4 regions of the Priestia sp. YIM B13491 genome follow, and region 3 is predicted to be linked to each of the others. Evidence: predicted binding sites of a transcription regulator. Region 3 holds the regulator's gene; each other region holds the start of a gene.
The links. Region 3 encodes LexA, which represses DNA repair genes until DNA is damaged. Its sites were predicted from a motif close to CGAACATATGTTCG; they were not measured.

Region 1: the regulator LexA is predicted to act here: its motif matches at 3,506-3,519, upstream of ACFX4E_RS24185 (Y-family DNA polymerase).
Region 2: the regulator LexA is predicted to act here: its motif matches at 3,924-3,937, upstream of uvrB (excinuclease ABC subunit UvrB).
Region 4: the regulator LexA is predicted to act here: its motif matches at 4,534-4,547, upstream of ACFX4E_RS14920 (Y-family DNA polymerase).

Annotation. Positions count from the first base shown of each region.
Region 1 is NZ_JBHZOR010000010.1:57-8,507, forward strand. Features, by position in the region: gene ACFX4E_RS24160 (ABC transporter permease) at 169-960, opposite strand; gene ACFX4E_RS24165 (ABC transporter ATP-binding protein) at 957-1,862, opposite strand; gene ACFX4E_RS24170 (PLD nuclease N-terminal domain-containing protein) at 1,859-2,098, opposite strand; gene ACFX4E_RS24175 (transcriptional regulator) at 2,224-2,769, shown strand; gene ACFX4E_RS24180 (hypothetical protein) at 3,159-3,410, opposite strand; gene ACFX4E_RS24185 (Y-family DNA polymerase) at 3,567-4,832, shown strand; gene ACFX4E_RS24190 (YolD-like family protein) at 4,846-5,124, shown strand; gene ACFX4E_RS24195 (hypothetical protein) at 5,459-6,448, opposite strand; gene ACFX4E_RS24200 (YiiX/YebB-like N1pC/P60 family cysteine hydrolase) at 6,509-7,204, opposite strand; gene ACFX4E_RS24205 (hypothetical protein) at 7,222-7,638, opposite strand; gene ACFX4E_RS24210 (hypothetical protein) at 7,872-8,171, shown strand.
Region 2 is NZ_JBHZOR010000005.1:146,736-155,186, forward strand. Features, by position in the region: gene uvrA (excinuclease ABC subunit UvrA) at 1-1,870, opposite strand, end outside; gene uvrB (excinuclease ABC subunit UvrB) at 1,877-3,856, opposite strand; gene ACFX4E_RS19305 (sigma-54 interaction domain-containing protein) at 4,192-5,853, shown strand; gene pruA (L-glutamate gamma-semialdehyde dehydrogenase) at 5,920-7,491, opposite strand; gene ACFX4E_RS19315 (proline dehydrogenase family protein) at 7,519-8,433, opposite strand.
Region 3 is NZ_JBHZOR010000001.1:801,534-809,984, reverse strand. Features, by position in the region: gene ACFX4E_RS04105 (ABC transporter transmembrane domain-containing protein) at 1-1,523, opposite strand, end outside; gene ACFX4E_RS04100 (YneF family protein) at 1,614-1,826, opposite strand; gene sirA (sporulation inhibitor of replication protein SirA) at 1,917-2,357, opposite strand; gene tkt (transketolase) at 2,507-4,513, opposite strand; gene ACFX4E_RS04085 (DUF896 domain-containing protein) at 4,681-4,911, opposite strand; gene ACFX4E_RS04080 (YneB family resolvase-like protein) at 4,981-5,649, opposite strand; gene yneA (cell division suppressor protein YneA) at 5,703-6,032, opposite strand; gene lexA (transcriptional repressor LexA) at 6,179-6,796, shown strand; gene ACFX4E_RS04065 (magnesium transporter CorA family protein) at 7,008-8,451, shown strand, end outside.
Region 4 is NZ_JBHZOR010000003.1:717,035-725,485, reverse strand. Features, by position in the region: gene ACFX4E_RS14930 (hypothetical protein) at 1-693, shown strand, start outside; gene ACFX4E_RS14925 (DEAD/DEAH box helicase) at 695-4,333, shown strand; gene ACFX4E_RS14920 (Y-family DNA polymerase) at 4,626-5,024, shown strand; gene ACFX4E_RS14915 (hypothetical protein) at 5,500-6,630, shown strand; gene ACFX4E_RS14910 (DUF6946 family protein) at 6,834-7,529, opposite strand; gene ACFX4E_RS14905 (restriction endonuclease) at 7,860-8,451, shown strand, end outside.

The sequences.
Region 1 (8,451 bases), on a different contig from region 3:
CCCTCGCTTACCCGACTAAACCCAATTTTTTCTAATACAAAAGCTTACCCTATTTTTGGGTAAGCTCATTATTACTACTGTTAATAGTAGAGCAGTAAAAACGGAAGGGAATTCCCTAGCACAAACTAGATAAAAAAATCTCAGATCCTCATCACGATTATTCTCTACTTATTCATGACTAAACTTTTTATTAGAAATCCAATAATTTGTTATAAAGAGTGTCAATAAAATCCAAACGAATGTCAATAGTAAATTACCTACTGCATTTGAATCTACTAATCCCGTCATTAGTGTTTCCATTGCATGCTTACTCATACTGGCTGGATTTAATTGATCCATTATTGGGTTCAGACCGACGATTATCCTACAACCTATAAGGAAAATAATTGAAATTAATGCAATAATACCTTGACTGTAAAAAATAGCACTTATCATTGTTGTGAAAGATACGATAAAAAGAACCCATACTAGATAAAATATTAACCCAGTAATCATGTGTGAAAATGGAACAGCAGTAAAAAGATAATTTACATATAGGTAAGAGGTAAAGTATCCAATTGTTACACTAAAAGCTGCCATCAAATAATTTGATACTATTTTTCCACCTATATATGAAGTAACAGTAACAGGTCGTGTTAAAATAAAGGCCAGCATACCGTTGGCTTTATCTGTTTGAATGATACCCATCATAGAAATTGCAAGAATCATAAGACCAAGCTGATCAAACTGAGATCCTAAAGTACTTGCTAGTACTTCTCCTCCTTTTTGTGCTGTCATACTCGGATCAATGGTAATTCCCTGACCACCGCCTCCTAATGCTTCTAGAATTGATGGCAAGTAATGAGTTATTACTGGCTGCGTTGCCCCTAAAAATACAAAAACAATCGGTAGCCAAATTACCTTAAAATCACGTAACATTTGAACATATTCTTTTTTTATCAGTACAATTAAGTTATTCATTTCTGCACCACCAATTTTAAGAAGATTTCTTCTAAAGTATCGTTATTCATTTCAAATTTAACGATGTCCACTTTATGTTCGAGTGCATTTTGCAGCAATAAATTTTTATTTTTTTCGATACTTTCAACCTTTACTTTGACTTTAAGCCCAATAACTTCTACGTCCTTTACGTAAGGCAGTTTTTTTACATGGTCTACCCACTTTCGGTCCTTCGCTGTGATTTCCACAATTAACTTATTTTCGCTATTGCGGTTTAAAAGTTCGGTAATCTTTGTATCTTCTATTTTTGTTCCATCTTTCATAATGACAAATCGTTCACAAATTTCTTCCGCATCGCTTAATATATGGGTTGATAATAAAATGGTTGTATCTTTTTTTATTTCTTCAATCAGGTTTAACACTTCTCTTCGACCGATTGGATCTAATGCGGATACCGGTTCATCCATAACAATAAGAGAAGGTTTATGTAGTAAGGCTTGTGCTATACCAAGTCGTTGTTTCATTCCTCCAGAAAATGTACCAACCTTTGAGTTTTCTTCGCCCTTTAGCCCAACTTTTGTCAGAATCTCCGGTATCGAGTTTGTTAATACTTCTTTTTTCAATCCCGAAAGTTGACCCATAAACGTAAGAGTTTCTCTTGCTGTCATCCAATGAAAAAAATTAGGGTACTGTGGTAGGTAACCAATTTCTCTTTTCATTTTAGATATTTTTTTCCCATTCAATAAAACTTCACCAGTATTTGGATCGATGATATCTGAAATCACTTTTATTAATGTAGATTTGCCTGCTCCATTTGGCCCGATTAACCCGACACATTCCCCTGATTTCAGTTCCATCGAGAAATTATTGACAGCAATTTTCTCTTTAAATGATTTTGTTACATTTATAATCTCTAATTTCAAGAGTTCTCACCATCCTTTCTCCCTATAACAAAGTAAAGAATAGGTCCAAGTGTATTAACAAAAAGAATAATTAGGGCCCATATAAGGACATTTTCTCTTGTCTTTCTATGTCGGTATAAATCAATTAGTGCGATTAAAACTAAAAGCGTCCCCACTGCAATAACTGGCAATATAACGGGCAGAAAAGCCATAAAATCAAGATCTTTAAGGTCGTTTAATCCATAATGTAGTTGCATTTTCAACATTCCTTCCTAATCTCATTATCATTATTAATAATGATAAATCAAATGCAGATTCGTTGCAATCATTATTCTCATTATTTATAATAAGAATTAAATTTAATAAATAATAAGGTGATTGGATGAGTACTAAAGTTGAAATATTAATGCATCCGGTGAGAATAAAGATTTGCCAAGCATTAATGAGAAATAGAGAAAATGGGTTAACACCATTAGAAATGGTGAAAATTCTTAAAGATGTGCCCCAAGCAACTCTATATAGGCATCTTCAAACTATGTTTGATTCTGGTATTGTTTGTGTAATTAAAGAAAAAAAAGTAAAATCGGTTTCCGAAAAATATTACGCTATAAATGAAGAAGAGGCAAAAATTGACGGAAGTGAATGGAGGGAATTATCTAGCAAGGAAAAGTTAGACTATATTTCTTATTACCAGTTATCACTTATGACACAATATCAAACTTATCTTAAGAAATTAGGGGAACAAAACAGCCAAGAGGACGGGGCAACTTTTTCTGTAGTGGAATTAAAGATAGATGAGGAACATTTTATACAATTTCAAAACGAATTAAACGAATTAATGACTAAATACTACCATACCCAGAGTAAGGGAAACGAAAAAGAAGCCCCAGTTCGGACCATCGCTATTACAATTATTCCAGATACTTAAACTAAGTAAATATTTAGGGGGATTTGGTAATTAGAATACCGGACAAGTACCCATTATTTACTCGACATTCAATTGATCGATTATGGTAGCTTTAAATCTTATAAAAATATAGGCTGATGATTCCTTAGCGCAGGAGTCATCGGCTTTCTTTTTGTCTAATCTTGCTAGGCTTATGTTAGCAGGGACCCTTACAAAAAGTCGTAAACAAACAACTAGAAATCCCTTAACCTGTTTTAGCAGAAGATTAAATGTAACAGGTTAATTCCACCTTCAATTTTCATGTTTCTTTTTATACCAGCCCTTAGTGTATAAATTCTCATATAATTCATTCGTAACTGATCCCTCAAAGATAAAAAATATGTAGAAATCCTCTTTTACTAAAAAACCATTTATTTCATCTTATTTTTTCTTTTGAATTCAAAACTCACCATATAAGCTATTCCTAACGAAATAACAGCAGCAATACTAATCTTTATGTAAGAAATCTCTAAAGCCCAAGGACCGTATTTATGTGGGTTCAAACGATACATAGACCACCACTGTCCATTTTCACCTTTAAAGAATGAGACGATAATCCATAAAAGAACTAAGAACAAAAACCATGAAAAAAAGATAATATAACTAGACAGTTTTTTATTCATTGATCAACCCTCCGTCTTCTCAATTCATATACAATGTTCTTCTCTCTTATTATAGTAACAATAATCGGGAAAACTTTAGAGTTTTTGTTGAATAAAGAACGTTTGTTCGTATATAATGAATGAAACAAACGTTCTTTTATTTAAGGAGTTCTTTTAATGGATTATGGGCAGCTACCAAACAGAATCATTATTTGTATCGACATGAAATCGTTTTTTGCCTCAGTCTCCTCTGTCATACGGGGGGTAAATCCATTGAAAACAAGGCTTGCGGTGGTAGGAGATACCAAAAGGTCAGGATCGGTTGTGTTAGCTGCCACACCCTTATTAAAGAAAGAAGGGATCAAAACAGGAAGTCGCCTTTTCGACATTCCTAAAAGGAAAGATATCCATGTGGTGAATCCATCCATGGAGAGATATATCAAGGCTTCGAACTATATTTCGAGTTTAGTGTTACAGTATGTGGCTCCTGAAGACTTTCATGCCTATAGCATTGATGAGTTGTTTATTGATGCGACAGCTTCTCTGCATTTGTTCGCTCAAACACCAGAAGAATTAGCTCACAAAATCATCAATGAGATTTATCGTAAGACACGGCTGACAGCTACCGCAGGCATCGGTCCGAATCTCTTACTGGCGAAGGTGAGCTTAGATCATGAGGCCAAGAATAGCCCAACAGGAGTTGCGTATTGGCGATATGAGGATATTCCCTTTAAGTTGTGGTCCATTCATCCGATGAAGGATTTCTGGGGGATCTCGTCTGCTACGGAAAGGCGCTTGAATCGTTTGGGCATTCACTCCATAAAAGAACTCGCTCTTTCTTCTGTAGAGATGTTACGTAAAGAATTTGGTGTCCTGGGGGAAGAGTTGCACCAACATGCGAATGGGATTGATTTTAGTCGTATTTCTGATGTGTACATTCCTAGCTCTCGTTCTTTCGGAAAGAGTCAAATTTTGTTTCGGGATTATACAAACCGAAAAGAAGTGGAATTATTGCTGTTGGAGCTATTGGATGATGTGTGTTTTCGTTTACGCATGCATCAAGTGGTGGCTCAAACAATCCATTTATCGATTGGCTACAGCAAACAAACAGGTAGAGGCTTCTCCAGACAAAAGAAAATGGGGAGAGCTTCGAACTTGAGCCAAGATATCTTTCCGTATTGTTTAACTATTTTACATACGCATGATAGTGGAATGCCGATTCGCTCCATTGGCATTTCATTATCCAATACAAGCATCCAGGAAGAGGAGCAAATGAGCTTATTTGAGGATATTGACCAACGTGAAAGAGCCTATGCTCTTGCTAAAACGATTGATGACATTCGGCTGCGTTATGGGAAGAATAGTGTACTACGTGCGTCTAGTCACCTTCCTCATTCAACAGCTCGTTATCGAAATGGCCTTATGGGTGGCCATAAAGCGTAAGGAGGAAAAAGAGATGGAACCTAGAGGAATGAAAAAATGGCGGCCATTCGCCACTATGCCAGAGCAATACATAGGGTTAAAGGAGATTATAAATAAGCAAGTAGAAGTAGCTCAACCTGTTTTAACAGAAGAGCAAATGAAACAAATCAATTTCATCTTGATTGAAGCCTTACATACAAATAAACAAGTATACCTTACCTATTACAAGAAAGGCCAATGCATAACAGAGACAGGATTCATTCAGTTTGTTGATTCCCTTGGGGATTTATATTTTAACCAGTGTGACACCTAAAAGAAAGCTGCCTCTTTATACATTCCGAGGTAGCTTTCTTCTTTGATTCTAATTCTCTCTAACTGGTTTTTTATAGAAGTTACAGGTGCATCAATCCGTATTGTAATTCCACCATGATACCTTCTTTATAAGGATAATTTCAATTTATAAACTTTAACTTCTCTTTTAGTTCTTCAACTTTCCTTTATCCAATTCTTCTCTCAAATGATTTTTCACATAGTCGTTCACAAACTCCTTCATATTATGGACATTCACTTTAATTGGGAACGTCTTACCTAATATTGAAGTAAAATCTAATGCGTATAAATAAAAAAAGATGTCTATAGATATTTAATTAAGATCCTTGTTTTATTATTATAAAATCATTGGTGTTATCTTTTAATTTTATAGAATTAGTCACCTTTTTCTGTTTTAAATCATATTTTTCAAGAGTTTTACTTTCTGTGAGATAATAAAGGCTATCTTTCCAGTATTTTGTTTTAATGATTGCTTTATTAATTTTTAATTCTGTTTGATATCTATAACTATCATTGTAAAGAACAAATGTTGTAGTATTTTTAGATGTATTATGTTTTATTAAAAATCCTTCTTTTAATGGAATAACTTCATTACCATTATTATATTTTAAATGAATCTCCCTTAGCTCGTTACTTTTGAGATTATAAATCAAAACTTTGCTTTCACTTTGCTTACCTTCTTCTAAATTAAACATTGTTAGATAAATTTTATTGTGTTTAACGTTCATATCTGACAGAGCGTATGGAATGCCTAATTGCACTTTCTTTAAGACTCTTAAATCTTTTGCCGAAAGAATATTCAAAGAAAATTGCTTATCTATGGGTTCATTCATATTTCTAGCTACAGTATATATTTTCTTACCGTATTCCTGTACTGAAAATGGTATGCCTTCTAATCTTTTGCTAACAAGTTCACCAGAGCTTTTTTTTAATTCATAAGTATAAAAATTTATATCATTTTTTTTATCAAAATTATAAACCATCAGTTCCCAATTACTATTATAAATACTAAATAAGGGATAAGGTAAAGAGGAATTTTGTTTCTTTACTTTTTCATTAGAAAGAGTAATTATTTTAGAATTATAGCTAGACAGTATATTGTACTCCTCTTCATCATAGGATATTTGAGTTAAACCTGATTCGTTTATATTTTTAGTTTTTATATTATCCAGTTCTTTGTCTAAAATTGTAACTTTGCTATTATTGCTATCTAAATCACTACTTAATACAGCTATAAATTCTCTGTGATTAGTACACCCGGTTAAAATACTTAAGAGTATACATATTATGGTTATATTCTTATACATTAAAATACTCCTAATTAAAAAGAAAGCGATATAAACTCATCGCTTTCTTTTTTTATAATATTACTTCAATTTATTACTTTTCCGAATATCAACAGGGAATACACCTGGGACACTACTTGAATCTAAATCATACCCTTGTTCTTTCCAAGCTCTCCATACCAACTGTGAGCAATACCATGAATCTGTTTTATTCTTGGAAGCAAAATTATAATTGTATGGCTCATATAGCTGAGCTTTAGTATATTTGACAGCTTTTGCTCTTTGAGAGGCCGTAGAATTTTTTACTCTTTGTACCTTCGCATCTTTCCATCTATTTTTCCAATTGTTGGACCAATAGCGTACTCCATCTTTAGATGGCCCTTTATTTCCATAAGCTTCAATGGTGTTAGCTGAGTCTACGACTATTGCAGCATGACCTCCTGGCCAGGCATTGGCGGTAGAACTACTTCCTTTCATAGTAGTCAATACATCCCCAGCACTTCCCATGGAACCAGACACAGCCGACGCATGATAATTATTTTGCTGGTCTGAAGATAATGACTCTTTTCTTATTTGGTTAACAGTTTCTTCTTTGACACTTTTTAGTTCTTTACTGTATTGACTGGAAAAATCACTATACTGTAATTCTTCACCCTTTTTTTGGTAGTAATCATCAGAATTTATTTCTTCAGCACTAGCGCTATTATAATTTCCCATTAACAAAGAAGTGCTTAAAGATAAAGTAATTATGGACAATAAAGCAGTTTTTCTGTTCATATAACATATCCTCCATTTTATTTTTTACTTAAAGATCCGTTACCACTTGTACCTTTGACATAAGGTGACATATTAAGTTGTTGTAACCTAATTGAATATGTACCATTTGTAAGAGATACTGTTTTGTTCAAGCTCTCTCCTGATTTTAGAGTCCAAAATTTAACTTCTCTATCAGGATAGCTATCGTAGGGGAACATTATAGAAACTCGCATACTAGCCTTTCCAGTGTTCTTAGCTTTGATAACGGCTGTGGTTTTTGTTTCTTTAGGCTTCGTAGAAAATATTTTCACCCATGACCCACTCGAACTAGTCTGGTTAGAAGTTAATTTTGCACTAGAACTGGCAGCTTGAGCTAGTGATGACGAAGTAAACACTAGAACAAGCATTAAAATTAATGCAGTTACCAACTTTTTAAATTTTGTAATTTTCTTCATAATTTATCTCTCCTTTCCATTTAACATATTACAAAAAAGTAAAATAATTGTAAATGGTATTTTGTTATTTTTTGTTATTTATTAGTTCAAATGTGATATATTCATTGTCGTATATTAAGATAAAATGGGAATGAAAATGCATTTAGTGTAAATTTACACTTTATGTATTGAAAATAAGCGCATATCCTGTATAATCTTAATAGTAAAATAAATCCAAAGGAGTATTAATAAAGATGAAAAGTATTTTTATTACTATCTTGTATTTAATTATAATAGTTGGGCTTATATTAATTTTTATTAATGATTTTTTTATGGTAAATCCAAGCATATTTCATTTTTCTGTAACAGAGAAGTTAGGGATTTCCCAATATAGCTATCTGGCTATATTTCTAGCTGTTTTTGTCCTTGCTTTATATTTACGCTTTGAAAAAAAGTTTTCGTTAAAGAAAACTATGATCATATCTTTAATTTTGTGTGTAATTATTATTCTAATTATGTTGATATTGATAGGAAGCGTTGCTGGTAATATATAAGCTATAAATTATATACCTATTCTAATGATAAGCATTTTTAATCAACATTTTATAACTAGAAGGACAAACATGAACAAAGATAATCAATTTTGTTCATGCTTGTCCTTTTATATACATGGAGAGAAAAGAGAGAGTACATATAAGGCTCAAAGAAAAGATATGTCAGATAGAAATACTATATAAAAAATAGCTGAAAAATTTAAATAGTAACGGGGAATAGAAAAGAATCATTTCTGTAATGCCTAACTTTGTTAGCTTCTCTTGAACAATCCTTCCTTCT
Region 2 (8,451 bases), on a different contig from region 3:
TTAAATTGTTCTCTTTTGCTCCTATAATTTCAATCATCCGATCTTTATCTATTGACCGTCTTTCCGCTGGAAGAGGAATAAACTTCTCTCCTGATAGATATTGACCCGTTAAAGAGTTTTCATCTTCCATCACTTCCTGAGGCGTTCCTTGAGAAACAACAGCCCCCCCGTGTACGCCGGCTCCTGGTCCGATATCAATTAAATAATCAGCTGCCATCATCGTATCTTCGTCATGTTCTACAACAATCAACGTATTTCCAATATCGCGCATATCTTGCATCGTGCGAATTAAGCGATCATTGTCACGCTGATGAAGACCGATAGAAGGTTCATCTAAAATATAAAGAACCCCCGTCAAACGAGAACCAATTTGAGTAGCTAAACGGATCCGCTGTGCTTCTCCTCCTGAGAGAGTTCCAGCAGAACGGTTTAATGTTAAGTAATCAAGCCCCACGTTAATGAGAAAGCTTAGACGCTCACGAATTTCACGCAGTATCATATCTGCAATCTTCATGTCTTTTTCAGATAGGCTGAGACTTTCAAAAAAATCATATGCTTCTTTTACTGAGAAGCGGGTTGTATCTCCTATATGCTTTTCGTCAATAAGCACCGCTAAGCTTTCGCGTTTTAAACGATTTCCTTTACATTTTGGACAAGCTTGCTGAGCCATGTATTTTTCCATTTGCTCACGGATATAATCAGAACTTGTTTCATGATAACGGCGTTCTACGTTCCGAAGCACACCTTCAAATTCGATATGATTTTCTCTTACTTGGCCAAAATCATTTTCATAGCGAAAGTAAATTTTTTCTTTACCGCTGCCATATAATACTTTATCAAATAAATGTTCCGGGATATCTCGAACCGGCACATCCATATCGATGCCGTAATGTGTACATACGGCTTCAAGCAGCTGCGGATAGTATTGAGAACTTGTTGGCTCCCAAGGTGCAATTGCGTGCTGATGAAGCGTTAAGTCATAGTTAGGAATAACTAAATCTTTATCCACTTCCAATTTCGTTCCTAACCCGTCACACGTTGGACACGCCCCGTACGGACTATTAAATGAAAACATGCGGGGCTCAAGTTCTCCAATGGAGAAACCACATTTTGGACAAGCATGATGCTCACTAAAAAGCAGTTCTTCTTCACCTATCACATCAATAATTACTTTCCCTTCTCCAAGGCGAAGAGCTGATTCCAAAGAGTCCGACAAACGAGCGGCTACACCTTCTTTTACAACAACGCGATCAATCACTACTTCAATGGAATGCTTTTTGTTTTTTTCCAGTTCAATTTCTTCTGTTATTTCACGCATTTCTCCGTCTACTCGAATGCGAACGTACCCTTCCTTTTTAATATCTTCTAACACTTTTACGTGGGTACCTTTTCGTCCAGATACCACAGGTGCCAGTACTTGAAGTTTTGTGCGTTCAGGGTACTCTAAAATTCTATCTACCATTTGCTCAATCGTTTGAGATGTAATTTCAATTCCATGATTAGGACAAATCGGCTTTCCTACACGAGCAAACAAAAGACGCAAATAGTCATAGATTTCGGTCACAGTTCCGACGGTTGAACGAGGGTTTCGGCTCGTTGTTTTTTGATCGATTGAAATAGCAGGCGACAATCCTTCGATTGAATCTACATCGGGCTTATCCATTTGACCTAAAAACTGTCTTGCATATGCCGAAAGCGACTCGACATAACGTCTTTGTCCTTCTGCATAGATTGTATCGAAAGCCAAAGAAGATTTACCAGAACCTGATAACCCTGTTAATACCACTAATTTGTCTCGCGGGATTTCAATATCGATATTTTTCAAATTGTGGGCTCGTGCACCTTTTACCACGATTTTTTCCATCGCCATGTTTTATCACCCTTCCGCTTTTAATTCTAGAATCAAGTCACGAAGCTCAGCTGCGCGTTCAAAGTTAAGCGCTTTGGCTGCTTCTTTCATTTCTTGTTCCATTTCTTCTACGAGCTTTGCTTTTTCTTTTTTGTTGAGCTTATCAAATGCCGGTGCTTCTTCATACGTTTCTGTATCTTCTGCTACTACTGTTGCACGAATTGAGCCTCGAACTTCTTTTTGAATCGTTGTCGGTGTAATACCATGCTCTTCATTGTAAGCTTCTTGAATACTTCTACGACGCTTGGTCTCATTGATAGCAATATCCATGGAGTTTGTGATGCGATCTGCATACATAATGACATGTCCATTAGCATTTCGCGCAGCACGTCCGATGGTTTGAATAAGCGATCGTTCTGAACGCAAGAATCCTTCTTTATCCGCATCTAATATGGTTACTAACGAAACTTCCGGAATATCTAAACCTTCACGAAGTAAGTTAATTCCTACGAGCACATCATATTTTCCAAGCCGCAGCTCTCGGATAATTTCAATACGCTCGAGCGTCTTCACCTCAGAGTGAAGATATTGAACTTTAATGCCAATTTCTTTTAAGTAGTTCGTTAAATCCTCAGACATTTTCTTTGTTAACGTCGTAACGAGCACTCGTTCATTTCGCTTAATCCGGTCGTGAATTTCTCCAATTAAATCATCAATCTGTCCTTCAATTGGTCGAACTTCGATATTTGGATCCAATAATCCTGTTGGACGGATAATTTGTTCAATTACATCAGGTGCCTTCTCAAGTTCGTAAGGACCTGGTGTTGCAGAAACATGAACAATTTGGTTAATATGCTGTTCAAATTCATCAAATTTAAGCGGGCGGTTATCTAATGCGGACGGCAAGCGGAAACCATGGTCTACTAACACTTGTTTACGCGCTTGGTCTCCATTGTACATTCCTCTAACTTGAGGAATCGTAACGTGTGATTCATCGACAACAAGAAGGAAATCTTCCGGGAAGAAGTCCAGCAGTGTATAAGGTGTAGAACCAGCGGGACGAAGCGTTAAATGACGAGAGTAGTTCTCGATTCCCGAACAAAAGCCCATTTCTCTCATCATTTCTAGGTCGTAGCGCGTGCGCTGCTCCAAGCGCTGCGCTTCTAAAAGCTTTCCTGCTTCTTTTAGCTTCTCTAGCTGTTCTTCTAGTTCTTTTTCAATATTTTGAATGGCAACACGCATTTTTTCTTCTCTCGTGACAAAGTGAGATGCCGGGAAGATAGCTACATGTTCACGATCTCCAATAATTTCTCCTGTTAGAGCGTCAACTTCTCGAATGCGGTCAATTTCATCGCCGAAAAACTCAACGCGAATACAGTGTTCATCTCGAGATACAGGAAAAATCTCCACAACATCACCGCGAACGCGAAACGTTCCGCGCTTAAAGTCAATATCATTTCTTTCGTACTGTACATCCACTAGCGTACGAAGCAGCTGATTACGCTCTTTTTCCATTCCTACTCGAAGAGATACGACCATTTCTTTGTATTCTTCCGGAGAACCTAAACCATAAATACAGGACACGCTGGCAATAATAATGACATCTTTTCGTTCAAAGAGAGAAGACGTTGCCGAGTGACGAAGTTTATCAATTTCATCATTAATGCTTGCATCTTTTTCAATAAATGTATCTGTTTGAGGTACATAGGCTTCAGGCTGATAGTAATCGTAGTAACTGACAAAGTATTCAACTGCATTATTAGGAAAAAACTCTTTAAACTCACTGTACAATTGACCAGCAAGCGTTTTGTTATGAGCCATAATTAGTGTCGGCTTATTTATTTCCTTAATAACATTAGACATGGTGAAGGTTTTTCCCGTTCCTGTAGCACCTAGCAAAACTTGATGCTGCTTACCTTCTTTAATTCCTTTCACGATCTTTTCAATTGCCTTTGGCTGATCACCTTGCGGTTGATATGGGGATACTAATTCAAACTGATCTTTCAAATGAAGGCCTCCGTTTCCATTTTCTTGTTTTATCTATTTTTATTACGATATGTAAAAACCGAAAACACGAACTGATATTCGTATTTTATCACTTTATAATCATAAATGAAACTAATGAGTATTAATCTTATATAGTGTTTGTTTGTTTTTATTTTTTACCCTGTTACTTTATTACCCACTAAATTCTTATACTACCCTTTTCGAAGGGAATACAACTCTTTAGATGAAAGCAATAAAAGAAAGTAAGCTGCATAATTGTTTGAAAGAGATAGGCTTTTGCGCCAATTTCTAAATTATGATACAGTATAAAAAATATGTACTGAGAGGGGTTTAGTATGGCAAGCGTTGATCAAGTTCTTATAAATAACTCCTTTATAACAGTTGAAGAATCAACTTCTTTAGCTAAAGTGAAATCTGAACTTTCAAACTATGACTTCGTTATAGTCACAGCAAGTACCTTTTATGTAATACAAAAAGATGAACGATACCTGTTAACAGGTCATGACGAGGCATCGTCCATAAAAAAAGTAATAGCGGATACAAATTGGCCTTCATCTTCTACTTCTACGTTAGCCAATTTACAAGCCAACACAAACTGGAACAGACCAGTCCTCATTCAAGCAGAAAACCAAGAAACCACAATAGGACTTGTAACACCTTCACAGTGGATTACACATTTGCATAGCCAAAATGAGATATTAGCTTCCTATTTTGATACATTGGCAGAAACCATTAATGATGCAGTGACAGCCGTCGATAATGAAGGAAATGTAATCTTGTGGAATACTGCTGCGGAACATACGTATAAGATTCAGAGAGATGATATTATGGGTAGAAAAATCGGAGAGCATTTCAAAGATGAATCCATCATTCTACATACGATTCTAAATGAAGGGCGCCCTGTACGCGGAACGTATCATCGTCCTAATGAACAAACTCACGTGCTCATCAATGCATCTCCTATTATAAGAAACAATCGAGTCATAGGTGGAGTCGCAACTGAACATGACATTACCAATATTGTAAGATTAAATGAAGAAATTGATGTGTCTCTTCTCATCCCAAAAGATAATCCATTTTCTTCTTTCGCGGGTATCAGTCCTGAAATTAAGCAAGCCGTTGACATTGCCAAAAAAGTGGCATCTACAGATATGCCTATTTTATTAACGGGAGAACCTGGTTCTGGGAAAGAAATGCTGGCTCAGGCTATCCACTACGGTGGATCCAAACATAAAGAACCTTTTTTATCTTTAAATTGCGCCACTATTCCATCGGGACTCCTGGAAATTGAGCTCTTTGGTCATCAAAAAGATGTCTTTTCAGAAGATCCAACTACCATTGCGGGAAAACTGGAGCAGGCTCACAACGGGACGTTATTTATTGAAGAAATTGATAAAATGCCTCTTGAAATTCAAGTTAAGTTTCTCCGTTACTTGGAAGAACGATCCTTTTATCACGTTGGAGGCACGGAAGAAATTCAAGTTCAAACCCGAATTGTAGCCTCTACCACGACGCCTTTGGAAGAGTTGCTAAAAGCCGGTGAATTCCATGAAAATCTTTACTATTTACTGACCGTCATCAACATTATTATTCCGCCGCTTCGAGACCATAAAGAAGACATCGAAGCATTAACACAGCAATTTGTACAGGAATTCAGCAAGAAGTATAAAAAGAAGGCTCCTTTCATTAGCTCTGAAGTTCTCGAAGCCTTTATGCAATACGATTGGCCAGGCAATATTCGCGAGCTGAGAAATACGATTGAACGAATGATTTTTCTAAGTGATCAGTCGTTGATTACCCTGACGCACCTTCCTGACAATCTGAAGGATGCAAGTTCTTTCACAGAAGTTCAAAAAGAAGAAGATTCTCTTCAAGAAGCTAGGCTAATAGAAGAGACTCTTCAAAAAACCTATGGAAACAAAAGTGCAGCAGCAGATCTGCTTGGCATTTCACGCGGCACCCTTTACAACAAAATCAAAGAATACGGACTAAACTAATCAAAAAATTCGACACGAAGCTAAAGATGCTTCGTGTCGAATTTTTTGATTTCCTATAGACTGAACTTATTTCTGTTTTCTCGCTGTCATCTTCCCTTGTGTAAATAATAGAAGATAATCATACCCTCCGGCTTTCGAGTCCGTTCCGGACATATTAAAACCGCCAAAAGGATGGACGCCAACTAATGCTCCTGTACATTTTTTGTTAATATATAAGTTACCGCAGTGCATGGTAGCTAACGCCCTTTGAATTCTCTCTTCGCTTTCAGAGAAAAAGGCTCCCGTCAAACCGTAATCAGTTTCATTGTAAATCTCAATGGCTTCTTCCCAGTTAGCTGCTTTTGTCAACGCAAGGACCGGTCCAAAAATCTCTTCTTGCATAATTCGTGCTTTTGAATCCACATCTTTGAATACTGTAGGTTCTATATAGTAGCCATTTCCGGGAGCTTTAGCTCCCCCGGCAATAAGCTTTCCTTCTTCTTTGCCAATTTCAATGTAGGCTAATACTTTTTCATACGCTTTTTGATCAATAACAGGTCCCATAGAAGGGTTGTCTTCAGGCAGTCCGACGGTTAATTCTTTTGTTAATGCGGCTACCTTTTGGGCAACCTCTTCATAAACAGATTCTACAATAATCGCTCGAGAGCCAGCGGAACACTTTTGGCCTTGAAATCCAAACGCAGATGCTACGATCGCTTGCGCTGCCGCGTCTAAGTCTGCCGTTTCATCTACTACAACGCCATCTTTTCCTCCCATTTCAGCTATGACGCGTTTCAGCCAAATTTGTCCAGACTGCACTTTTGAAGCACGTTCATAAATGCGACATCCTACTTCTCTTGATCCCGTAAAAGAAATAAAACGAGTTTGAGGATGTTCGACTAAATATTCTCCAACTTCTATGCCATCTCCAGGGATAAAATTCAGAACACCAGACGGAAGACCGACTTCCTCCATCAACTGAACAAATTTCGCAGCAATAACCGGTGCAGAATCAGCTGGCTTTAAAATAACTGCATTTCCAGATACAATTCCAGCTACAGTCGTTCCAGCCATGATGGCAAGGGGAAAATTAAAAGGTGAAATGACTACTCCTACGCCTAAAGGAATATACGTCATCTCTGTTGTTTCACCTTCTACTGGCGTTAAAGGCCGATGCTCATTCGTTTCACTTAAACGAATCATTTCTCGCGCATAAAATTCCATAAAGTCAATAGCTTCCGCGGTATCCGCATCAGCTTCTGCCCAGTTTTTCCCCACTTCATAAACGAGCATGGCAGAAAATTCATACTTTCTTTTTCTCATCAGATCTGCTGCTTTGAATAAATAATCAGCACGTTCAGCAGGCGAGACATTCTTCCATGATTGAAATGCTGCTGATGCTTCTTGCATTGCCTGCTCAGCATAAGCTTTAGTGCCACGGCTTACTCTGCCAATCACTTCATCTACTTTTCCCGGGTTCGTAGAGACAATCACTTCTTCTGTTGAGATTTTATCCTTTCCAATCGTGAGAGGATATGTTTGTCCCAGTTCTTTTTTCACTTTCATTAACGCCGCTTGCATCGCTTGTTTATTCTCTTCTAACGAAAAATCAGTAAACGGTTCATTTTTAAAAACTGAGATTTTTGTACTTACTGTCATTTCAACCAGTCCCCTTTAATTAGAAATTTATTTCGCGAAGTTTTTCAGCACGAACCATACGTTGGCGGGACGCTCAGCTAGGCGTCTCATGAAATACCCAAACCAATCAATGCCGTAAGGAACATAAACCCTGACTTTATATCCTTCTTTTACTAGACGGTCCTGCAGCTCTACGCAAATTCCATAAAGCATTTGGAACTCAAATTGGTCATGTGAAATACCATTTTCTCTTACTAATCGTTTTGTGTACTGAATCATTTCTTCATCATGACTTGCTACAGCTGTATAGTGACCATTTAATAAATGCATTTTAATGATTTTTTTATAGTTTTCATCTACGTCTTTCTTTTCTGGAAATGATACTTCTGGTGATTCTTTATAAGCTCCTTTTACTAGACGTAAATTAGCTTGATATTGATGTAAGTCATTCATATCTTGTTCTGTACGATAAAGATACGCTTGAATCACAATTCCAACATTATCAAATTCTTTGCGTAATTCTTTATACATATCAAGGGAGATTTGGCAGTGCAAGTAGTCTTCCATATCAATTCGAACAAAAATATTATTCATTCTGGCCGTGTGTAGAATTCTGCGCATATTTTCCATACAAAGCTCTTTGCTAATATCCAATCCTAAAGAAGTCATCTTTAATGATAAATTTGATTGAACGCCCGATTCTGCAATGGCTTCTAGTGTCTGAATGCACATGGTAGTAGACAACCTAGCTTCCTCTTCTGTAAAAACAAATTCTCCTAAATGATCAAGTGTAACAACTTTTCCACTATTGTTAAGCTCCTTAGATGTTTGAATTGCTGATTCGGTTGAGTCTCCAGCAACAAAACGAGCTGCCCCCATCCTCAATCCATACTTTTTAGCTAATTTGTTCATTGAATGATTTTTGCCAAGCGATTGAAACATCGTTCTCATTAATACTTCCATCAATCCTAAACCTCCTTT
Region 3 (8,451 bases):
GTTTTTCCATCTACCGCTGATAGCGAGTCGTCTAAAATTAAAAGCTCAGGATCTAATAGAAGAGCTCTTGCAATCGAGATACGCTGTTTTTGTCCACCCGATAACGAAACGCCTTTTTCGCCTACTATTGTTTGATAGCCATCTGTAAAATCAAGGATGTCTCTATGTACATTGGCAACTTTAGCCGCTTCTTCAATCTCTTGCTTGCTTGCTTCTCTTTTTCCAAAAGCGATATTATCAGCAACTGTTGTTGAAAACAAAAAGTGATCTTGAGGAACATATCCAAGGCTTTTGTACAATGAATCAAAAGCATAGTCTTTAATATCTTTTCCTCCCCATAAAACAGCTCCGTCTCTTACATCAAATTCACGAAGCAGCAGCTTTAAAAGCGTGGTTTTCCCAGCACCCGTCTTTCCGACAATACCTAACGTTTGACCGCGAGAAAGTGTAAAATAAATTTCGTTTAACGTATATTCGTCTTCTTTACCATACGAAAACCTATGAATAACAGCTTCAATATTTCCTGTTGGCATTTCAACACTAGGATATGCTGCTTCTTCAATCGAATTTTCTTCTTTTAATAAAGAAAATACCCTGTCATATGATGCTCTTCCACGTTCCATAATGTTAAATAGCCAGCCAAACGCGAGCATCGGCCAAATAAGAAGGCCTAAATAAGTTGTAAAGGTAACAAGCTGCCCCAGTGTTAACTCTTCACTAATAACCATCTTGCTGCCAAAAATAAGAGCAAGTAAAAAAGAAAGTGCTACAATAATCGAAATGGTCGGATCAAACAATGCATCTATTCGGGCTACTTTCATGTTCTTTTGGACAACATCTGCAGACTTGATGCGAAATTCTTCGACATCAGCTGCTTCTTCCCCAAACGTCTTAATGACTTTAATCCCGCTAATACTTTCTTGAACCTTATCATTTAAAGTAGAAAATGCTGCTTGTGCGTGATGAAACCGCGCATGAAGCAATGTACCATAGTAACTTGTTAAAATGGCCATAAGCGGCATAGGAATAAGGCAAATAAGCGTTAATTTCCAGCTGATTGTGAGGGCCATTGTGCATAGAACAAGCCCTCCTGTGACAATGGAATCCACGAGTGTCAAAACGCCCGAACCTGCAGTTTGTTGAATAGCTTGAATATCGTTTGTTGCATGGGCCATCAAATCCCCAATTCGCCGCCTTTGATAAAAGGCCTGATTCATCTTGGTAAAATGAGTGTAGAGGGTATTTCTCAGCTGCTTGGCTAGTTTAACAGATGAACCAAATATCATAATACGCCATATGTATCTTGTGAAATAGGCCACAACAGCAGCTCCTAGCAAAATGCCAACCATCTGCATTAAGCGCTTTCCATTCAGCGTCCCTTCTTTAATGCCATCTACCGTTAAACCAATAATTTTAGGCGGGAGAAGTTCTAATGCTGCGACAATAATGAGCAGCGCTACCCCCGTTATGTAAGACTTTTTTTCCTGTTTGAAAAACCACCATAACTCTCGAAAAATTTTCATCGTATCCCCCTAGCCCCACAACCATTTTCTTATCTCTATCTTAAAACAAAAGACACCCTTCTGAATAGAGAGTGTCTGTCCAATTAACCATTATTTAATTTGGCCGTTCATTGCTTTCATCATTTGGTTAATTTTTTTCTGCGATGGTTTCATGCCCATTTGCATCATCATCATTTTTAACATTTGTTCATTAATTGGTGGATTTTTCTTCAGATAGCTCATCATATATTTACGAGCAATGAAAAATCCTAGCGCTATCCCAACAATTAATGCTAGAACACCAACTAGAATATACATTCCCATGGTATTACTTCCTCCTTCGTGTTGTCTAACTTACAGTGTACTAGACCATACGCTATTATACAATATTTCCGTTCCAATTTCCTTAAATAATTACACAAATTTTCTTGTTTTCACAGGCCTCAGCCAGCCGTATTCATCCGTTCCATAATTCACTGCTAAAAAACAAGGATCTAGCTTGCGTAATACTTCAAAAAAAGCTGTCTCAGCATCAACATTGCCATCTCCTTCAATTGTTATACAGCGATTCGTTAATTTTATAGATGCTCGACTTTTTTTATGAGGATATTCCAGCACAAACGTCTCTTGATGAGTAAAAAAATGAGGATAATGAGAAAACGCCTGAAGCAATTCTCGTTGAATAAATGAAATGGGCAGTTGGCGAGTAATGTAATGAACTTGTTTTTGTAAGTGCGTTTCCTGCAAGTGACGTTTCATTCTATATTCAATCAGCAGCTGATAAATGAGCTTTTCTCTTCGAAAATAGGATGATGCAACTTCTTCCTCCATTAAATATACTTCATACGTTCTCACGATTCATCCTCCCTTTCGGCTCGTTCTTTTTTGTACCATTATACCGAATGGTGTACGCAATGCTTGTCTATCGATGAAAAAATTCCTTTGTTTTTTTGTCGAAAAAAAAGAGCAGACCACAGGAGTCTGCTCTTTCTTATGAAAAAGAATTATGCATTAAGCAAGCTTTTCACTTTTGCTACTACATTTTCAACTGTAAAACCAAATTCTTTCATGATTGTTTCACCAGGAGCAGATGCACCGAAGTGATTAATACCAAGAACTTGTCCCTCGTCTCCAACATAGCGTTCCCAGCCAAGTGTAGAAGCCATTTCAATACCTAAACGTTTTTTCACTGATTTAGGGATAACACTTTCTTTGTACTCAGCAGATTGCTCTTCGAAACGATCCCATGCAGGCATACTTACTACAGATACGTCAATGCCTTCTGCAGCTAATGCTTTTTGTGCTTCTACTGCTAGGCTTACTTCAGAGCCTGTTGCAAGTATTAATGCATCCGCTTGGTCTTTACCAGCTTTAGATACAACGTACGCACCTTTAGACACGCCTTCGTATGCATTTTCTTTTGTACCTTCAAGCGTTGGCAAGTTTTGACGAGTCAATACAAGCGCCGTTGGGCGGTCAGTTGACTCTAATGCTAAGCGCCATGCAGCAGCTGTTTCATTTGCATCTGCAGGACGAACCACTGAAAGACCTGGCATTGCACGAAGTGATGGCAATTGTTCAATTGGCTCATGTGTTGGGCCGTCTTCTCCAACTGCGATACTATCATGTGTGAATACATATGTTACAGGAAGCTTCATTAAAGCTGCTAAGCGAATTGCTGGGCGAAGATAATCAGAGAATACAAAGAATGTTCCTCCAAATACTTTTACACCGCCGTGTAGAGCCATACCGTTTAATGCAGCTCCCATTGCAAATTCACGTACACCGAACCAGATATTACGTCCGCTGTAATCAGCTGCAGTGAAGTCTTCTGAACCTTTAATCATTGTTTTATTTGAGCCAGCTAAGTCAGCTGAACCGCCGAAGAATTGAGGTACAGCTTGTGCTACTGCGTTTAATACTTCTCCAGAAGAAGCACGGCTAGCTAAGCTTGAACCCGTTTCGTATGCTGGAAGCGTTTCTTCCCAGCCTTCCGGTAACTTTCCTTCTACTGCTAGTTCAAATTGACGACCTAGTTCAGGATATTTTTCTTTATACTGTGCAAATACATCGTTCCATTCGTTTTCTTTCTTTTGGCCATCTTCAGCAATTGTAGCTTTGAAGTGAGCATACACTTCTTCTGGCACATAGAAATCTTCTTCAAATGTCCATGCATAAGCTTCTTTTGTTAATTTTGTTTCATCGGAACCTAATGGAGAACCGTGCACGCCAGAAGTACCCGCGTGGTTTGGAGAACCAAATCCGATTGTTGTTTTTACTTCAATTAGCGTTGGGCGTGTTAAATCGCCTTTTGCTTCTTCAATTGCGTTTGCAATCGCTGTCAAGTCATTGCCGTCTTCAACGCGGATTACTTGCCATCCGTAAGCTTTGAAACGATCTTCTACGTTCTCAGAGAACGAGCGATCTAAATCTCCGTCTAAAGAAATATCATTTGAATCGTATAAAACAACTAAACGTCCTAATTTTAAGTGTGCCGCTAATGAAGCTGCTTCAGCAGATACACCTTCCATTAAGTCTCCGTCACCACAAATACCATACGTAAAGTGGTCTACAATTTCTAAACCTTCTTTGTTGTATGTTTCAGCTAAATGACGTTCTGCCATTGCTTTACCAACAGCCATTGCAATACCTTGTCCTAGTGGACCAGTTGTTGCATCAACACCTGCTGTATGACCGAACTCTGGATGACCTGGTGTTTTACTTCCCCATTGACGGAAGTTTTTAAGGTCTTCAATTGATAAGTCATATCCAGCTAAATGAAGCAAGCTGTATAATAGTGCCGATCCGTGTCCTGCTGATAATACAAAGCGGTCACGGTTGAACCAGTTTGGATTCTTTGGATTGATGTTCATAAATTTTGTCCACAATGTATATGCCATTGGAGCAGCTCCCATTGGCATACCTGGGTGACCTGAATTTGCTTTTTCAATCGCATCGATTGATAAAGTACGAATTGTTGCAATCGAAAGATCTTCAATACGTTGTGTCATACTCTTCATTCCTTTCAAAACTATGTACATATGTTATCATACTAATGATTTGCTTATTTGTACAATACTTGAACCAAAAAAATTTCCACTTTTACAGTTTTTGTGCCCCTTATTAAAAATATACAAAAAACTAGAGGGAACACTCCCTCTAGTTTTACTAGAACGTCTTAGTGAAGACGCTTCTTTTTACTCTCTTTTAACTTCTTAGGCGTAACATCTTTACCTTCTTCGTCTACAACTTTAATCGTATGAAGGTGATTTGTCATAGATTGTCGGAAAACTTTTAAATATTCCTGACGTAGCTCTTGCTGTTCTTTCGCTTCAGATTCTGTCAGACCTTCAGCCTTTGCCTTTTTTGAAAGAGCATTAATACGAGCAAGTTTATCTTTTGATAGCATATAAAACCTATCTCCTTATAATCAATAATTAAAATTACCGAACCGCTTCGGCAACATGTAGTCATCTTACTAAATCTCTTTCGTTTTATCAAGAGATTGAGCACTCTCTTGGTACTCTTGATAGCGGCGATGTACCGTCGCTTTTGAAATATTATAGCCAAAACCTTTTAGCGTAACTGAAATTTCAGCAAAGGTTAAGCCGTTATGACGAAGGCGGACAATTTCTTCAATAGGCGCTTCTTTTTTTTCCCTTCCCGAGTTAACTCCTTGATTTTTTAAATTTTTCTGCGGACGATAACCGTTTTCTACGGCTCTTTTCATTCCTCTTCTAATTTTAGCATTATGTAATTTCCGCTGATGCTCTTCCACTAAGCTAATAATATCTAACACCATTGAATCAGATTCTGAAAGCTGAAGCTGACCTTGATGACTAATCGTATAGATGGTAGCATTTTCTTTATGAAAAGCATGAAGCAGCGCAATTCGGGCATTTCCTCTGCCTAATCGTGTTTCGTCTTGAATAAGCAGCACAGAGATCTTCTCTTCTTTCATTGTATGAAGAACATCCAAAATACCCTCTCTGTCTACGTCATATCCGCTTGCTTTTTCCATCACGACTTTTTTTACGTCTAGATGGTGAAGACCAGCAAGTTTTTTTAATTCTTCTTGCTGGCGCTGTAAAGATGTTTCTTGGGTTTTTTTATCCGTACTGACACGGCAATAAATAATGGCGTCCACTTTTATCACGACCTTTTCGGCTTCTAACAATATTCAGGAACGGCCGTTACACACTACTGTTCAATTGCCACTTGATTATGTAACTCTTGTTTTAAAACAGGAATATATAATTTATCTCCAGGAGATAAAGACTGGGCAGTGTCTGAGTTTAAATCATTGACGTCTTCAACCCATTTGACAAATTCATTGGTGGTCAAATGATGGTGATTATGATACTTGTTGGACAAGTCCCAAAGCGTATCTCCTTTTGTAATAGTAACCGTTGAATATTTGTCTAAATCTACTTTATCCGCTCCTAAAACCAGCGTCAATACATATGTAAGTGCAGCGATTGCTGCAAAAAAAATAGCGTAATGTTTCATAGAATGTAAGAATTGTTGCATATTATGATCCCCCTATCAGAATATATGTTCTTATTTTATTGAGAACATTTGTTTCTGTCAATGGAATTCTTCGAACTTATGTTTGTATATTGACACATCACGTGGTATAATTCACCTAAAGAATAGCTAAAATCGAGGTGAAAAATATGAAGCTATCAAAACGTCAACAAGACATACTAGATTTTATTAAGCACGAAGTAAAATTAAAAGGTTATCCGCCTTCTGTTCGCGAGATTGGGGAAGCGGTAGGATTAGCCTCTAGCTCCACTGTACACGGGCATTTAGCTCGTTTAGAAAGCAAAGGGTTAATTCGCAGAGATCCAACAAAACCAAGAGCAATCGAAGTTCTTCAACTAGATGAAGTAAACATCCCTAAAAGCAATGTCATTAATGTTCCTGTTATCGGTAAAGTAACAGCGGGTCTTCCTATAACAGCCGTTGAAAATGTGGAAGAATATTTCCCTCTTCCAGATAAATTCGTTTCTCCAGATGATCATGTATTTATGCTTGAAATTATGGGAGAAAGTATGATTGAAGCAGGTATTCTAGATGGCGATATGGTAATCGTACGTCAGCAGCAAACAGCTAATAATGGAGATATTGTGGTCGCTATGACCGAGGACAACGAAGCAACGGTAAAACGTTTCTTTAAAGAAGAAAATTTCGTTCGTTTACAGCCTGAAAATTCAACGATGGCGCCTATTATTCTTCGCCACGTAACGATTTTAGGAAAAGTAACTGGTGTATATCGCACGATTCACTAATCAGACACTGTATGTAAAACCAACTAATCATGATGTTAGTTGGTTTTTTTACGTTTGTTTTCTAAAAAAATTGGCATATTATAAATGATACGTTGAATCACCGCAGGCAGGTAGAACGGTTTTTGTAAAGCTTGTTTCACCTTTTACTTTCTATCTGCATTTCCTCGACTCTTACAAGGAAATACAACCGACCATAAGAAGGATGTAGTTTATGACCAATACACCAAGGAAAACAGAACCATTTCAAACCATTGTACCTACCAAAGCAATGAACATGTTTCTTTTTCCTTTTTCCTTTGACCGAAAAAATAAAGAGCAGCTTGTTCATGCACTAAAAGAAAATTTGTTCGAATTTTTTTCCATTCAAAAAAAACATTTAGAAAAAGAATACTACGGAGAACAGTATTACGTATCTCATGATAGCCTGGATCAATATTTTCTTCCTTACATTGAATGCATTCTATTCCCTGACTCGTGCGAAAAAGAAGGGTTGCTTCGATTTTCCAAAAAAATAGACCATACTATTACGTTACACACTTCCTCCACCACCGTGTCTAGCAACGTGCTGTCTGTGGATGTTTTTTTATGTCCTTTTGAAATTGGCGTCATGACCATTCGCACTGAGATGAGCCATAATCATTACACCTATGATGATATTTTAGAATTCATGAATCATTTTCGTGTACTAGAACCGAAGCTTGCTGAAGAGCATGGATCCACCATTACCTATGAACATCATCGCTATAGCAAAGTGCAAGATTATATTTTTTCACAGCTTGCGCCATTTTTGAACGAACACATCAAGAAAGAAGCCACGCGTGAACAGCACGTTGGGAGCCTTCCTTATTTTATCGATGAACGGATGTTTGTGTTAAGTTATGTAACGGTAAATCAAGAGCAAGAAATTAATTCCACAACTTTATTTCGTACTGGGCAGCTAAATAGCTATACGCCTGACGGGAAAGCGTTTATTTCTGCACACAATCATGAGTATATTAAAACGTATAATACTAAACACGTGTATGAAAGGTGGGCTCCTGAAACCTATTACGTCATAACAGACCATGTGTTTTCGTGTATTTCTAAATCGACAGACTCTAAAACGGATCAGCTTTTGATGAATCATCTATTTGGCCAGCATTACTATAATTTATTTTTACATTTTTTCTATAAAATCGTGTTGCTAAAATTATCTTATGAATATTCGCAGCTCACGTTTCATAAAAATTCAGAGGGCATTGAACGACTAATCCGCTCTATTACCGTGTTTTCAGGTAAATATTTATTTTTAGAAATTAGCTCTCGCACAGAAGGTCAAGAGTTTTCTGAGCTCTTTAAAAAAATCTTTCATATCAATTCTCTTTATCAAGAAGTCAAAGAAACCCTTGGTACTTTGTACCAAAATCAAGAGAAAATCGCAGCCAAACGTCACAATTACTTATTATTAATTTTAACGATTTATACGGTTCTTTCCGGTATTTACGGAATGAATTTAGTTATTAGCAAACTAAAGGGAAACATCAATTGGGATAGCATGAAGCAGTTTTCTATCTTTGAATATATCGCTTTAATAGTAGCTCTGTCAGGAATTCTGATCAGCATTAGTCTCGGAGTGAGTTCCCTATGGAATTTATTAAAAGGTCGGTTTAAAACAT
Region 4 (8,451 bases), on a different contig from region 3:
GATCCGACAATAAAAATTGAGAATTTAGGATCCAATGATCCAGCTTATTATTACCCTCACAAATTAGACTTAACAACTCTTAAAGGATACTTTGGAGAAGTATTCTCTGGAGTTATTGCTGAAAATTACTCTCCCTTTAATGTAGAGGGATGGAAAGTGCCCGTTTACTTTTTTCGCTTTCATCACACTGCCACAGATCAGTTAGAAAATTACCGAAGAACAGGAGAGATGAAGAAAGCTACCGTTGGAAGAACAGGAGATGATTGTCTAGCTTTTTTGTTAGATTCTAGCGATAGTAAGATTGTGAAAACACTTTTTTGTGAAGCGAAATGCTCAGCAAAGCATGATAGTTCAATGGTAAATAAAGCCCATTTAAAACTTAGTGATCATAACCCCTTGCCTGTAGAGCTCCTGAGGATTTTGGAAATACTAAATGACTATGATACAGAATATTCTAAGAAGTGGAGACTGGCAATATCTAACCTTTTCTGTTCTCTTAATGATAATGAGGAACACGAGCGTATAGATATGGTTAGTTATGTATGCGGACAATTTCCTAAGAGGAACGATAATTGGATTCCTAATGATAAACCTCATGAATTTTATAAAGGAGAAAGAAAGTTACTTGCTGTGGAAGTTCATTTAGAAGAAGTAGATTCTTTAGTGAAGACTCTATATAGAAAGGAAGATTAAAATGGATGACCATAATACCAGCGATAATATAGATTCATATATTGAAAAATACAAACAAGAATTTAATAAAAATAAAATACCTCCAAGAATAGCCAAATTATATAGTCAGTTTTCAAAAATGAATATGAATCAATTAGGGCTAATAAGTTGGTCTAATGAAGAGGCTACAGAAAGATTCGATGAAGCAATTAAACTTATATACTTTGGAGTACAAGAAAAGAATAAACGTAATAACGAATGGAAAATCAACTTTAAAATAGCAGGCGAAATATTAGAGTGGTTGTCACACCCAAGGGTTAATATATTTAATTATCCTCTTTATTTATTATCTGCTGCCTGTTACCAAATAGCAGGCTATCCAGCTCTTGCTCTAGGGTTAATTAACGAACGTCCCAGAGAAGAAAATGAATCGGAAATAATAAGGTTATTACTTAAAAATGATTTTCGGAAAATTGAACAACAATTAATCGATTATTGGAAGCAGACCAACACCAAAAATATTAAAAATGATTTAGAATTGTTCAATACAAATACTGACGAATATGTAATAAGAGAAGTACTAAGTATCATAGGGATTTTATTTGCTTATCTAAAATGGGGAGAAACAGATAGATTAACTCTTGCTATAAATAAAATGGAGGAAATGAGTAAATTATTACTACATGATACAAATTCTTTGAATTGGCTTTTAGTAAAACTCATATCTTTAATGCTAAACGAAATCGTTGAAAATTCCTTAAGAAAAAAAGGTAATCCATTACTAGAGTATAAGAATAACTCACTTGTAGAATCTATAGAAAAATACTATAGAAGAAATTTTCTTCACAATAAAGTGCAATTATGGCCTTCTCAAATAAAAGGAATTAATAAGTTATTAACTGAAAAATCTTTTGTACTTTGTACTCCCACAGGATCTGGAAAAACTACTATAGCAGAATTAGCTACCTTAATTAATTTATTTAGTGACTTAAAAACTCAAAAGGGTTATGAAAGTTTTAACTTAATCAATTTGCTTGAAAACATTGAACCAATAGTCCTTTACCTGGTCCCCTCAAGAGCATTAGCTACTGAGATTGAATGGAAGCTAAATAATGTATTAAAGGATATTTCTAATGAGGCTATTAAAGTAACTGGACTTTATGGAGGTACAGATTGGGGTCCAACAGATGCCTGGATTAACCAAAACGAAAAAACCGTATTGATATGTACATATGAAAAGGCAGAGGCTCTACTTAGATTTATGGGACCATTATTTATTCCAAGAATATCTCTTGTCATTATAGATGAAGCACATTCTGTTCAATTTGATGAAAACATTGAAAGTTTAGTTTCAGGAGATAATCGCACTTTAAGATTAGAATCTTTATCGAACAGGCTAATTAATTTTTTACATGACAATAATCGCTCTGTTGTTGCTTTATCAGCTGTAATTGGAACTGGAGCACAAAAATTATCCGATTGGATAACTCAAACAGAAAACTCTATACCTGAAGAATCTGGGTATAGGAGTACACGTCAGTTAATTGGTAGGCTAGAGTATTTTAAAAATGGAAACTTTGAAATACGATATGATCTTTTAAATGGTTCTTCATTAAACTTTAAAACATTTAATGATAGTAAAACAGAAGATGTTCCTTTTATTCCATCACCCTTTGACACAGCTCCTATCGAACTTAATAATTTACCAAAAAGGTATATTGGTAAAAAAATGAAATTCACTAAAAGATCTCGACCATATTTATTTTGGGCAGCGATGCAACTTGCTCAAAATAAAGAAAATGGAAAGCAATCGACAGTATTAATATCTATAGCACAACATATTAATGGATATGCTACAGATTTTTTGCATATTATTGACAGAGTTTTTAAAGATAACACCCTACCTTCTTTTTTTAATATACCAACTGTTGGTTACAATAAAATCCTTTGGGAGAAAAGTCTTAAAGTATGTGCAGATTATTATGGCGAAACTTCAATTGAATACAAGTTACTTAAAAAAGGTATAATAGTACATTATGGTAAGATGCCTAGTATATTATCCAGAATGCTAATCGAACTTATAAATAAAAAAGTTATAGCAATTGTAATTGCAACTTCCACATTATCTGAAGGAATTAACTTGCCTTTTGATATCGTGTTAATACCAACTCTTGCAAGAAGAGGAGAAAAGATACCAGTATCTGAGTTTGCTAATTTAGTTGGGAGAGCTGGACGGCCAGGAAATGGTACAGAGGGAAAAGCATTAATTTTCCTGGAAGCAAAATCTTCTTATGTTGGACCTGGTTCTTGGAATGCAAGACATTATTATGAAGAACTAATTAATGATTATGAATTATTAAAGAACAAGGAAAGAAATAATATAAATACAGGTATAAGTCCCCTTGCTACATTAATTTCGTATATAGAGGATAAATGGAGATTAATCACACAATCTAATTCTGAAGAAGAGTTTTTTGATTGGTTAGAGAAAGCCATTCCCTCAGAAAATGAACAAATTTTTGAAGAGAATTCTGGGATGGAAGCTGAACAAGCTCTAGATACTTTAGATAGTATTCTAATTGCTGCGATAGTTGAAATAGAACAAGCTGATGATAATATGAATTTAGTAAGAGTCGAGCATATGCTAACTGAATTGTGGAAGAAAACATATGCATATTACTCAACTTCTCAACAATCTTTAACTCAAAAAGTGTTTGTTCGAAGGGGAGTATCCCTAATTGAGGATATATATCCGGATAGTAAAAAACGAAGAAGATTTTATAAATCAAGTGTAGAACCAAGATATGCAGTTCAACTTATTGAATCCTATGAACAAATTATATCCCAATTAAAAACAGGTTTTGACTATATTAAATGGAATAAAGAGCAACGAGTAGAATTCCTTATAAATAATGTGAAAGAGATAAACAAGTTAAAAAAATTTACAATAAAAAAAGGCGTGGGTAAAGACCAAGCCTTTGTTAGTTGGGAATTAATATTAAATTGGTGGCTTTCTCCGGAAAATGCTACGATAAAACCTCAAAAAAACGTAGCTGGTTGGATTAAGTTTATAAATGAAAACTTTAATTATAAGTATAATTGGGGAATTGGCACAGTACTATCTCTAGCATTTGACGAGGTTTATCAAGGAGAATTAGTAGCTTTTAAAATTGAAGATTGGGAAAAAACAGAACTTCCCTGGATTGTTTTTTGGATAAAAGAATTAATAAATTGGGGAACATTAGACCCTGTGGTCGCTTTTATAATGTCATGTAATATTGAAATAACTAGAAAAGAAGCAAATGAAAAAGCACAAAAGTACTACAGTGAATACTATGCTATGTATGAAGAAATAGATGATAGCATATTTGACGTAAGAAAAATTCAAAAATGGACCGAAAATCATTTTACAAATACAAACAAGAAAACCACATTAACACAAGCTAAAATTCCAGTAAAGCTACTCAGAGAGATTCCAAAGGATTCTAAAGAACATTGGAAAGTGTACCCTATTGAAAAGGAAAATAAAATAATTTGGATAGATTACTCTGGTTACATTTTTGCTGAAAGTATTGGGGGTATAAATTCAGATAGGAACAATGACTACATATTAAATAGCAGAAATAGTACAGTGAAAGTACAAAAATACATAATGAGTTAAGCGGGATAAATATGCATCCTACTTTTCATTATTAGTTTAAAGAAGCCTTTGCTTAACGGGAACAAAATTTCTTTTTGATGAGTTTCTTCTATGAACAAAAGGTACTTTCTTATCAGAATAAGAAAATTTAATATTCACAGCTTCTTCACTTCCAATAGAATAGCAATAATCGGTAAAACTTTAGCGTTTGTATTGAATAAAGAACGTTCGTTCGTATATAATAAAGAACAAACGTTCTTTATTGAGGGGTACTTTCAATGGATTATGGGCAGCTACCAAACAGAGTCATTATTTGCATCGACATGAAATCGTTCTTTGCTTCGGTTTCCTCAGTCATATCAGGGTTAGACCGTTAAAAACTAAGCTTGCTGTTGTAGGAGATATCAAACGCTCGGGATCTGTTGTGTTAGCTGCGACACCTTTATTAAAAAAAGAAGGGATCAAAACAAGAAGTCGTCTTTTCGACATTCCTAAAAGGAAAGAAGATATCCACGTGGTGAATCCATCCATGGAGAGATATATCAAGGCTTCGAACTATATTTCTAGTTTGGTGTTACAATATGTGGCCCCTGATGATTTTCATGCCTATAGCATTGAAGATTTATTTATTGATACGACAGCTTCATTGTATTTGTTTGTTGAAACACCAGAGGGGCTAGCTCATCAAATACATACTGAGATCTTTTTTTAAAAACTATCTCAAAATTGATTAGATTAGGGTTAAGCAATTTATTATTTTGTAAGTAAGGAAGTATCAGAAGATGGGAGCTTTAACTGGATATGCTGTAGGACTAAGTGAAGATGATTGCCATTCAACAAGCTTGGGCCCTTCCTCTAGTTTCTCAGATCCCTCTGTTCCACAATCTAATTTTGATCATACTTTTGCTCAAAGTATTGAGTCCAGCTCGTATAAGCCCTCACTTAGCTATACCTCCATCTAGTCCATTCTAATGGTAATAATAAATTTTTTTATTTTTGTAACTTTTTATTAAGTGCATTATACTATAAAAAAAAAGCGCTGAATTTCAAGGGAATATTTTAGGAATATCCCTTAAGATTAAGTGTTATGAGCCGATTATTCTAAAAAATTAGTAGATAAATATTACTTGAAAAGATAATAAAAGGAACTTAGAACTATTATTATCAAACTCAATTGATGTGGAGGAATGAAACTGGAAAAACTAGCGATGACATATGATGCATTTTGCTCTAAAATTCAACGTTACGATGAAAATGAATTTCAACAATTTTGTAATAGATTTCAAAAAATAATGAATAGAAAATTTCGCGCTACAAGAGCCATTGGGCCATTAGGTGATTTGAGCAACGACGGAATAATAAGCAGGACGAGTAGACTGGCCGTTTACGGGGTACATCATGATACTATAGATAAAGATGGTAAGATTGCATCGAAAATGAAAACTGATTTTACGAAGATGTTACGAACTCACCCGTTCGTTAGGTGTATGGTTTTTATGACAAGAACCGAGAAAGGTATGGGTCCTAAAACTCAAAAGATGAAACAAGAAATTGAAAGTAAAAGCTTTCAATTACAAGTTTATGAAGATTTTAATAAAGAAAGAAAACATCCGTTAAGCGCACAGACCATTGAGTACTTTTCTAGAACAAAAATTGAATATGTAGATTGCTTGGATTGTTTTGAGAGATTAAGAGATATAAGCAAGATTACAACATGGGAATATCTTTTGGATAATAAACTAACATTATCACCTGTGCTAGAATTGCCTAATAAACAGTTAGATGATCCTGCATTCATAGCTGAATGGCTCCAATCCGCGGTTATTCGTTACGATAATTATGAAGCCCCCATTTCAATGAAATACGAGGAATTACAAAAGCTTGAGCAATCTCTATTGGATAAAATAAAACGCGATTTACGAAAGTATAACGTTGATAATATCATAGATATTCCATATGAAAAATGGGATATTATTGGGGTTTTAACACCAAATAGTCAGTCATCCATCTCGTATTCGCCTGCTTTCGAGGTACCTACAGCACTCTGGAAAGATCGAGATGATGTAATTACTTTAACTTTAACACCTGACATATTACTTTATATTGTCAATAGAATGAGCTTATTCATTTTATCTGTTAATGACCCGAGTGTTAGTTTTACTGATCTTTTTCTTAAGGTTTATAGATTAGTAGAAGTGAAGCGTTTAATAGTTGAGAGGCCTGAACAAGATGAATGGAGTATTAAATCAGAAGTCGCAGAAAAAATAAAAAAATGGAGAACTATCATGGCAGAATGGGTTGTTCAATATTCTAACTAACATAACAATTATTATATTTTATGAAAATAAATTAATTGAAGGTATTAAGATTCAAAAAAAGAAAATCACAAATGTGATTTTCTTTTTTTGAAAAGACATGTAAAAAAACACATGTTTATTTTAGGTTTTTAATAATGATTCAGTAGAAAATCTCCTGTGTTTATTTGCTAATTAAATCTTGTTAATTTTATTCATTCTAGAAATTAATATATTAAAAACTTTTGATCTCCTTGAACCCATCCAAAATATAAATCAATTCCATTAAGATGAATAGGACCTATTATCTGATTTTTTACAGCATTTAAGCCAAAAAGAAAACTAAACTTTTCATAGTCTACAAATCCTTTCTCGCTTTCACTAAAAGAATGAATTAACATAAGAGCATTAGGAGGCGTAAATTTTTGAGCAAGAAGGATTGCTGAAACTGATCTGTATAATAATTGATATCTAAGTCTGGAAATATCCGTGTCAGGCAACCTTTCTAATCCAAGTGTTTCAAGAAGAAATTGAACTCTTTTTCTTAAACTATTACTAGGTTCGAGTCCTAGTCTTTTACCAATTGTTCTACCGAAATCCTCATTTACTTTTCCCTCAAAAGCAATTGTAATCAGTTGCTCTGACTTCTCGTGTAATAGTCCTTTAGCTAAAACAAAGATATCGTTTTGTGAAGCACGACTGCCACCTGGTGAGCTAACCTTATACTCTGGTAGACCTAACAGTAATTCAACATTTTTAAATAATTCAATATTGGAATCGAGAAATGATGATTTGATATCCGATAGAAACCCATTTTGGTTTTCCCAGCAATATGCTAGCGTTTTTGCAGAATATCCTGATTTAAACTGCTCAATCTCATTTACTAATAATTCTCCCCAATTTTCGGGTCCCTTACTTGGTATATAAAAATTTGTGGTTTTCTTCTCTCTTGAACGATTCAGAATCTATCCCTCCTATTTAGTTAACAGTTCTATTCTAGGTTATTGCGTCTATACTTTCTTTAATTTTATGATATGACACTGGCTGGCTAGTTTTTTTAAAAGGTTCAAAAAAATCTTTTTAGCTATAGATAAAAGTTGTAATATTTAACTATTTCTCGTGATATGATGAATAAAATAACTAAACAATAAGACCTATTATATGGATATATAGACTTATTAACTATACTAACTCCACTAACTCCACTGGCTTCATACATTGGTTCTTATTATTGTTTAAAGGTGTGATTAATTGTGTGGAATTTTTTCAATAGAAAGCAAAAAGTATCAAATAAAGAACCTAAAAGATCAAAATATGAAATTAGAAAAGATGAAGTTATGAGTAATGCAAAAGAAAAGTTTGCTGATTTTAGTTTCAATTATCAGTATATTAATGCCCCTCTGAATCAAGTTCTTTTTGTAGACGAGAAAAAAAGAAAAATTGGTATTTATGAGAGTAATCAAAAAAATAAATATGCTCACTCAAACATCCATAAGCATAGCGAAATTTATCAAATAAATTTTAGTGAAATAGAAGAGATAGGTATAGATTTTGGTTCTGAATCTGTTATTTTATGGAGTAATGATGAATTATATCTTCTAGCAAGAGATCAAAATGTAGAAGAAATTCTGGCAGAATTTAAGCAAAAGCTCACATCTAATGTCCCTAACTTATCTTTAAAGATAAAAGAAAGGAATCAAGATCTATATTCTCACGCTATTTCTATAACATTTTATAATAAAGGTGACCTTAATTGTGATCTAGAAAGAAATGTATCAGAAATAGAACAAGTATTTCAATTGCTAGCAAAACATATGTTGGACGGAGAAACAGAATTCCTAGCAG